Regions from separate parts of the Neobacillus canaveralius genome, predicted to be linked through region 3. Evidence: riboswitches for the same ligand, from Rfam matches in the RefSeq annotation. Region 3 holds a riboswitch; each other region holds the start of a gene.
What was found. Region 3 has a riboswitch for lysine ahead of ABC255_RS00715 (transporter substrate-binding domain-containing protein). Riboswitches for the same ligand answer to the same signal wherever they lie in the genome.
Positions count from the first base shown of each region.

Region 1: another riboswitch for lysine. It lies ahead of ABC255_RS07080 (aspartate kinase); the one in region 3 lies ahead of ABC255_RS00715 (transporter substrate-binding domain-containing protein).
Region 2: another riboswitch for lysine. It lies ahead of dapA (4-hydroxy-tetrahydrodipicolinate synthase); the one in region 3 lies ahead of ABC255_RS00715 (transporter substrate-binding domain-containing protein).

Region 1 covers NZ_JBDFLL010000001.1:1,445,720-1,447,989, reverse strand. The annotation lists gene ABC255_RS07080 (aspartate kinase) at 1-1,213, opposite strand, end outside; lysine riboswitch at 1,333-1,511, opposite strand; gene uvrC (excinuclease ABC subunit UvrC) at 1,581-2,270, opposite strand, start outside.
Region 2 covers NZ_JBDFLL010000001.1:5,483,273-5,485,542, forward strand. The annotation lists gene ABC255_RS26850 (class I SAM-dependent rRNA methyltransferase) at 1-741, shown strand, start outside; lysine riboswitch at 885-1,065, shown strand; gene dapA (4-hydroxy-tetrahydrodipicolinate synthase) at 1,193-2,074, shown strand; gene ABC255_RS26860 (DUF2243 domain-containing protein) at 2,239-2,270, shown strand, end outside.
Region 3 covers NZ_JBDFLL010000001.1:140,772-143,041, forward strand. The annotation lists gene ABC255_RS00710 (AEC family transporter) at 1-583, shown strand, start outside; lysine riboswitch at 757-938, shown strand; gene ABC255_RS00715 (transporter substrate-binding domain-containing protein) at 1,046-1,882, shown strand; gene ABC255_RS00720 (amino acid ABC transporter permease) at 1,947-2,270, shown strand, end outside.

The DNA of each region.
Region 1 (2,270 bases), 1.3 Mb from region 3:
CTGCAGAAAGGCCAAATGCTTGATGCAGTAATTCTACTGCTTTGAGCATGTGTTTTTCTTCGACTACTGCTGAAACTTTAATTTCTGAGGTGCTGACCATTTTAATTTGAATCTCGTTTTCCGCTAATACTTCAAACATCTTCGCTGCAACTCCAGGGTTTGAGATCATCCCTGATCCAACGATTGATACCTTTGCCAGTTTGTTTTCAGCGTCAAGCTGTTCGTAGTTCAGAACATCTTTGCTATTTTCAAGGACATTTAATGTCTCCATAAGGTCCTGCGTTTTAATGGAGAATGCAAGATTTGCTGTTTCTGCCTCTGTTGTGCTTTGAACAATAATATCCACGTTCAAATGGTTCTCAGCTAAGGTTGTAAAAATGGTTGATAAACTGGTTAAAGAATTGGCAAGACCTAACACACTTACCTTTGTGATTTCATCTTCAAATGCCACTCCACGGACTACAAGGTTTTGTTCCATTGATGCTTCCTCCTCAATTACTGTTCCTTCTACTCTCTCCATACTTGAGCGAACCTCAAGTTTAACTTGATAGTTTTTCGCAAATTCTACTGCTCTTGGATGCAGTACTCCTGCACCTAAATTAGCCAGCTCGAGCATTTCATCATAAGAAACGGACTGTAATTTACGTGCACTCTTCACATATCTTGGGTCAGTGGTGAAAACACCTGTTACATCTGTATAAATATCACACTTATCGGCGTTTAGTGCTGCAGCTAGTGCTACCGCTGTCGTATCGGAGCCGCCTCTACCAAGAGTCGTAATCTCCCCAGTTTCTGTAATCCCTTGGAAACCTGCGACAATTACCACTTTACCGTCAGCAAGCTGATTCTTTACAGATTCTGTATTTATCGTAGTAATACGAGCATTACCATGAACTGGCTCTGTAACAATTCCTGCCTGCCAGCCAGTAAACGATACAGCAGGAAGATTTTGCTCATTTAAAGCCATGGACAATAACGAAATTGTTACCTGTTCTCCCGTGCTTAAAAGCATATCCATATCCCGTTTATTGGGCTGTCCAGAAATTTCCTTCGCAAGATTTACCAGTTGATCCGTTGATTTCCCCATTGCGGAGACAACCACAACAACCTGATTCCCCTGATCAGTTTCAGATTTAACGCGCGCTGCAACGTTTAAAATTCTCTCTACACTTCCAACCGAAGTACCACCAAATTTTTGTACAATTAAACCCATCTTTTCCCCTGCTTTCAGTTATAGGTTTAGCTATCATTATAGTTTTCCCCGCAAAAAAAATAAAAAGCAATGAGAAGGCATCTCATTGCTTGAATACACAAAAAAATTCTGCGTCTACAATGTAAGATAGCTCTCCAAGACAATTGTCTTGACAATCCGGCATTTATTAAATGCTCAGACCAGCAAAGAAAGAAATGAGTCTTTCTTCACTTCGGCGACCATCCCCTTTCATGATTCATCGCGGAAGCTCATACTTCTCCGAATCACTACTATTGAAGCTCGCACCTCTACCTTCACTTTAGTATTAAAAAGTGATAGTAATATAATTTCCACTCATTATAGCATAGTGGCATTTTTCTGACAATCACTATAATTGAAGTTTTTTAATTAATTCCTCCGCCACAGGAGCTGGAATTCCGATGGCTCTAAACTCTTCAAATGTGGCTTCCTTCATTTTCTTAACGGAACCAAATTCCTTTAAAAGCTGCTTTTTACGTTTTTCACCGACACCTGGAATATCGTCCAACAGCGATTGAAACGCACTTTTCCCACGGGTTTGACGATGAAAGGTAATCGCAAACCGGTGAACCTCATCCTGAATTCTTTGTAATAAATAAAACTCTTGGCTGTTTCTTCCAAGCGGGATAATTTGAAGGGGATTGCCATATAAAAGCTGCGAAGTCTTGTGCTTATCATCCTTCACCAAACCAGCCAATGGAATATCCAAGCCAAGCTCGTTTTCGAGGACATCTCTAACAGACTCCACATGTCCTTTTCCACCATCAATAATAATAAGGTCCGGCAGCGGCAGTTCCTCTTTTAACGCCCTAGAATACCTTCTTCTTGTTACTTCTCGCATCGATTCATAATCATCAGGACCCTTAACCGATTTAATCTTATACTTACGGTATTCACGCTTATTTGGCTTCCCGTCGATGAAGACTACCATCGCAGATACAGGATCTGTCCCTTGAATATTAGAATTATCGAAAGACTCAATTCGATGCGGGGTATAAATACCCATAAGCTCACCGAGATTTTCAACAGCCTTAATGGT
Region 2 (2,270 bases), 5.3 Mb from region 3:
AAGGCCATTTATCAGAAAAAACGGTTTGATGAAAGCGGTAAGTACATTGAAGAAGATGACTTCGTTGCGGGCGAACGAGGAGAATTTCCCATTATCGTGAAAGAAAATAGCGTCAATATCGCGGTTTATTTGAATGAAAGTGCCATGGTCGGTGTTTTCTTAGATCAAAAGGATGTAAGAAAAACATTACGAGATGTCTATTCAAAAGGGAAACGAGTATTAAATACGTTCTCCTATACCGGTGTGTTTTCAGTGTTTGCCGCTTTAGGTGGAGCAGCGAAAACGACCAGTGTTGACCTCGCAAATCGAAGCAAAAGTAAAACGATTGAGCAATTTAAAGTGAATGGAATTGATGCGGAAACTCACGATATCATCGTGGAGGATGTATTCAAATACTTCAAATATGCAGTGAAAAAGGGTCTGCTGTTTGATGTCGTGATTCTTGATCCTCCAAGCTTTGCAAGATCAAAAAAGTTTGTCTTCAGCGCCGAAAAGGATTATAAAAACCTACTAAAAGAAGCAATTTCCATCACAGAGGATAACGGAATCATCCTCGCGTCAACAAATGCCAGCTCCTTTGGCATGGACAAATTTAAAGGATTCATTGATACCGCCTTTAAGGAATCCAATAAACGCTATAAACTAATGGAAGAATTTTCACTCCCTGAAGACTTCAGAACCAATAAACACTATCCAGAATCCGACTACCTAAAAGTAGTCTTCATTAAAAAGATAAAATAAAGTTCCAGCCCATAGGAATTTACTGTCCACGCCACACGGACAGTGTCCACGAGTGGTGACAGGCACCTTTGCTCTTGAATTTTATAGAATTTTCTGGTATATTAATTAATAATTAAATATTTTCTTACTTCATTACCTTTTGAAGTGAGGATAGAGGCGCAAAGACCATAAGTACGCAATTGGAGGATAGTGAGGTCCTATGATGATTGTGGAAAGGGGAATTTGCCGAAGCGGATAGAAACTCATTTGTCTAGACCGCTGGTTCTGCTATTGAATAAATACAGAACTGTCATATAGGTGACTATATGGAGGGCTATCTTACGCAACGGAACGATTTTTGATTATGTTTCTACTGCAGCAGCGAGCCTTCGTTGCTGCTTTTTTGCGATTACTTTTGATTGACCTGAACTACCTCTAATTTTTCTTAAAAATTATGTAAAGGGTGAGCATGATGAATTTTGGCCAAGTTTTAACAGCTATGGTGACGCCATTTGATCAACATGGAGAGATTGACTATAACGCAACTAAAACACTAGTAAATTACTTAATTGCTAATGGTACTGATGGATTAGTAGTTGCAGGAACCACTGGAGAATCTCCGACATTAACAACAGAGGAAAAAATAGCGTTATTTAAATTCGTCGTCGAAGTTGCAGCCGGCAGGGTTCCTGTCATTGCTGGAACAGGCTCAAATAACACGAGAGCTTCTATCAGCTTAACGAAACAGGCAGAAGAAGCAGGCGTTGATGGAATTATGCTTGTAGCTCCATATTATAATAAGCCATCTCAAGAAGGATTATTTCAGCACTTTAAAGCCATTGCGGAAGCTACTTCGTTACCAGTAATGCTTTATAATATTCCCGGACGCTGTGCCGTAAACATCTCTGTTGAGACCATTGTCCGCCTCTCTGAAATTAGTAGTAATATTGTGGCAGTAAAAGAAGCAAGCGGCAATCTAGATGCGATGACAGAAATCATTAGCCGTACTCCAGATACATTCACTTTGTACAGCGGGGATGATGGACTAACCCTACCAGTTCTAGCAATCGGCGGTGCAGGTGTTGTTTCCGTTGCTTCGCATGTCATTGGCAATCAAATGCAGGAAATGGTCACACTGTTTAAAAACGGGCGCGTCCAAGAAGCAGCCGTTTTACATCGCAGCCTTCTTCCAATTATGAAAGCATTATTTATGGCACCAAACCCTACTCCTGTAAAGGCCGCATTAAATATACAAGGTGTCCAGGTTGGAGATGTCCGCCTGCCAATGATTCCTTTAAATGATGATGAAAAAAGTGCGCTGCAAGAAGTCCTGCCAATCGACTCGTTGGTATAATCTGATTGTCATTCCTGCCCCTCTGTGGGGCAGGTTTTTTTTTCTAAAAATTAATACTCAAATATTACCATTCGCCTTATAATCCCTATTCCTATGGTTTGGAATTAATTGCGTCAGGATAAACTAATAGTTAGGTAAAAATTGGAATAGGGGGAGAAAATCAGATGACTAATATTCATAATGAGCGTTTGAACTT
Region 3 (2,270 bases):
AGTAGAAGGAATTTGGGGTCAGGAAGGCATAAAATACTTTGGTATGTTTGATATGGGAAACGCCTTTATCGTTTTTGGATTAACTTATCTGATCGGAAGTTTCTATTCCTCTGATAAAAACTCATTTGAATTCAAGCAGGTTTTTTTTAAAATGTCTAGATCTATTCCCTTGTTAACCTATATATCCATTTGTACAATTAGTATAATAGGACTGCAGCTTCCCTCGGTTATCCTTGATGTGGCTGGTGTTATTTCAAAAGCTAATATGCCGTTATCACTTGTATTGCTCGGAATCTACCTGGACTTTTCTTTGGATAAAAGTTATTTCAATAAAATACTAAAATACTTGACCTTAAGATATGCTGTAGGTTTAAGCGTAGGACTCTTTTCGTTCTTTGTTCTACCTTTTGACAATATGTTTAGATACACAATCCTGTTAGCCCTTATTTTGCCTATGTCATTCTCAGCTTTAGTTTACGCAGTTCAGTTTAATTATGATAAGAAATTGATTGGGACAGTCTCAAACTTAACGATTCTAATTAGTTTTGTTTTATTGTGGGGCATTGGGAATCTGTTATTGTAAAAAAGTAATTATTGTAAATTTTGGATAATTAAAAGGGTGTTGAAGCTTATGATTTACTTAAATATCATATGTTTCAATATTGTTCAGTCAAATTGTCAGTAAAATACAAGTTGACGTATTTCGACAATATGATGTAGTATATTAATATAATTTAATAAGACCTCACTTTTTTTCAGTGAGGTAGAGGCGCGATATTTAACAGTCTTTAGTGGAGTTTGAGAAGCAATGATACTAAGGAGAAGGAAATGTCGCCGAAGTTTGTAATATTCTCTGTATTACATGCTGGGTCTGTAGTTAAGAACTGCAGGACTGTCTCAATAAACTCACCGGTTTATTGGGTTGTGCTATCTCATTTGGGATAAAAGAGGGGACTTTAGGTAACTGTGCATATTGCGGCCTGAGTTTATCTCAGGCCGTTTTTTGTTTTTAGTAAACTATTAAAAAAACAGGAGGAGAGACATCATGAAAAACAAGTTAACGATTATTATAGTTTTGTTTATTTCAACACTTCTTTTATTAACAGGATGTGGGACAAGTAAAAGTTCGGGTTCCGGATCATCAGAGGATAATACTTTTACGGTAGGACTTGAAGCTGGATATGCTCCTTTTAACTGGACTCAAAACGATGATTCCAACGGTGGGGTTAAAATTGGTGGCTCTGCAGAGTATGCAGGCGGATATGACGTGGAAATTGCTAAAAAAGTTGCTGAAGGTTTAGGTAAAGAATTAGTGATCGTCAAAACAGAGTGGGATGGCCTTGTACCAGCTTTAACATCAGGTAAAATTGACGCAATTATTGCAGGTATGTCACCAACAGCAGAACGTAAAGAAACAATTGATTTTTCGGATAACTACTATACATCCAATTTAGTGATGGTCGTGAAAAAAGGCAGCAAGTATGAAGGTGCTACATCTATCCAGGATTTCAAAGGAGCAAAAGTTACAGCTCAATTAAATACATTCCACTATTCCGTGATTGATCAAATTGAAGGAGTAGATAAGAAAACGGCGATGGATAACTTCCCAGCAATGAGAGTAGCGCTTGAATCAGGAATGATTGACGGATACGTTTCAGAGCGTCCGGAGGGTGTTAGTGCATCAGCGGCAAATGATAACTATGTAATGGTTGAATTTGAAGAAGGATTTAAAACATCAGCAGATGATACTGCAATTGCTGTCGGTCTTGAAAAAGGCAGTGACCTTACCAAGAAAATCAATGAAATTTTAGCAGGTATCTCAGAAGAGGAACGTACAGGCATTATGGATACAGCTATTAAGAATCAACCAGCAGCAAAATAATTTTAAGGAAGCCGGCTGTATGTACCTATTACAGTCGGTTTTATACAGTAAAGGAGGATAAAAGATGAGTCTTGAGTGGGTCGTTAAAATAATTTCAGAAAACTGGCCTATGTTCCTTCGTGGTGCTGGATTAACACTTTTGATTGCTCTGGTTGGGACGGTTTTAGGGGCAATAATTGGATTAATAGCGGGGGTAATTCGCACAATTCCGGTACCTGAACGTGGAGCGAAAAAAGTATTTTTAAAAGTAATTAATGTAATCCTTTCTATCTATATTGAATTCTTCCGTGGAACACCGATGATTGTACAAGCGATGGTTATTTATTATGGTTCTGCGTTAGCATTTGGTATCGATATGAATGTGTTTGTAGCGGCGATTATTGTTGTA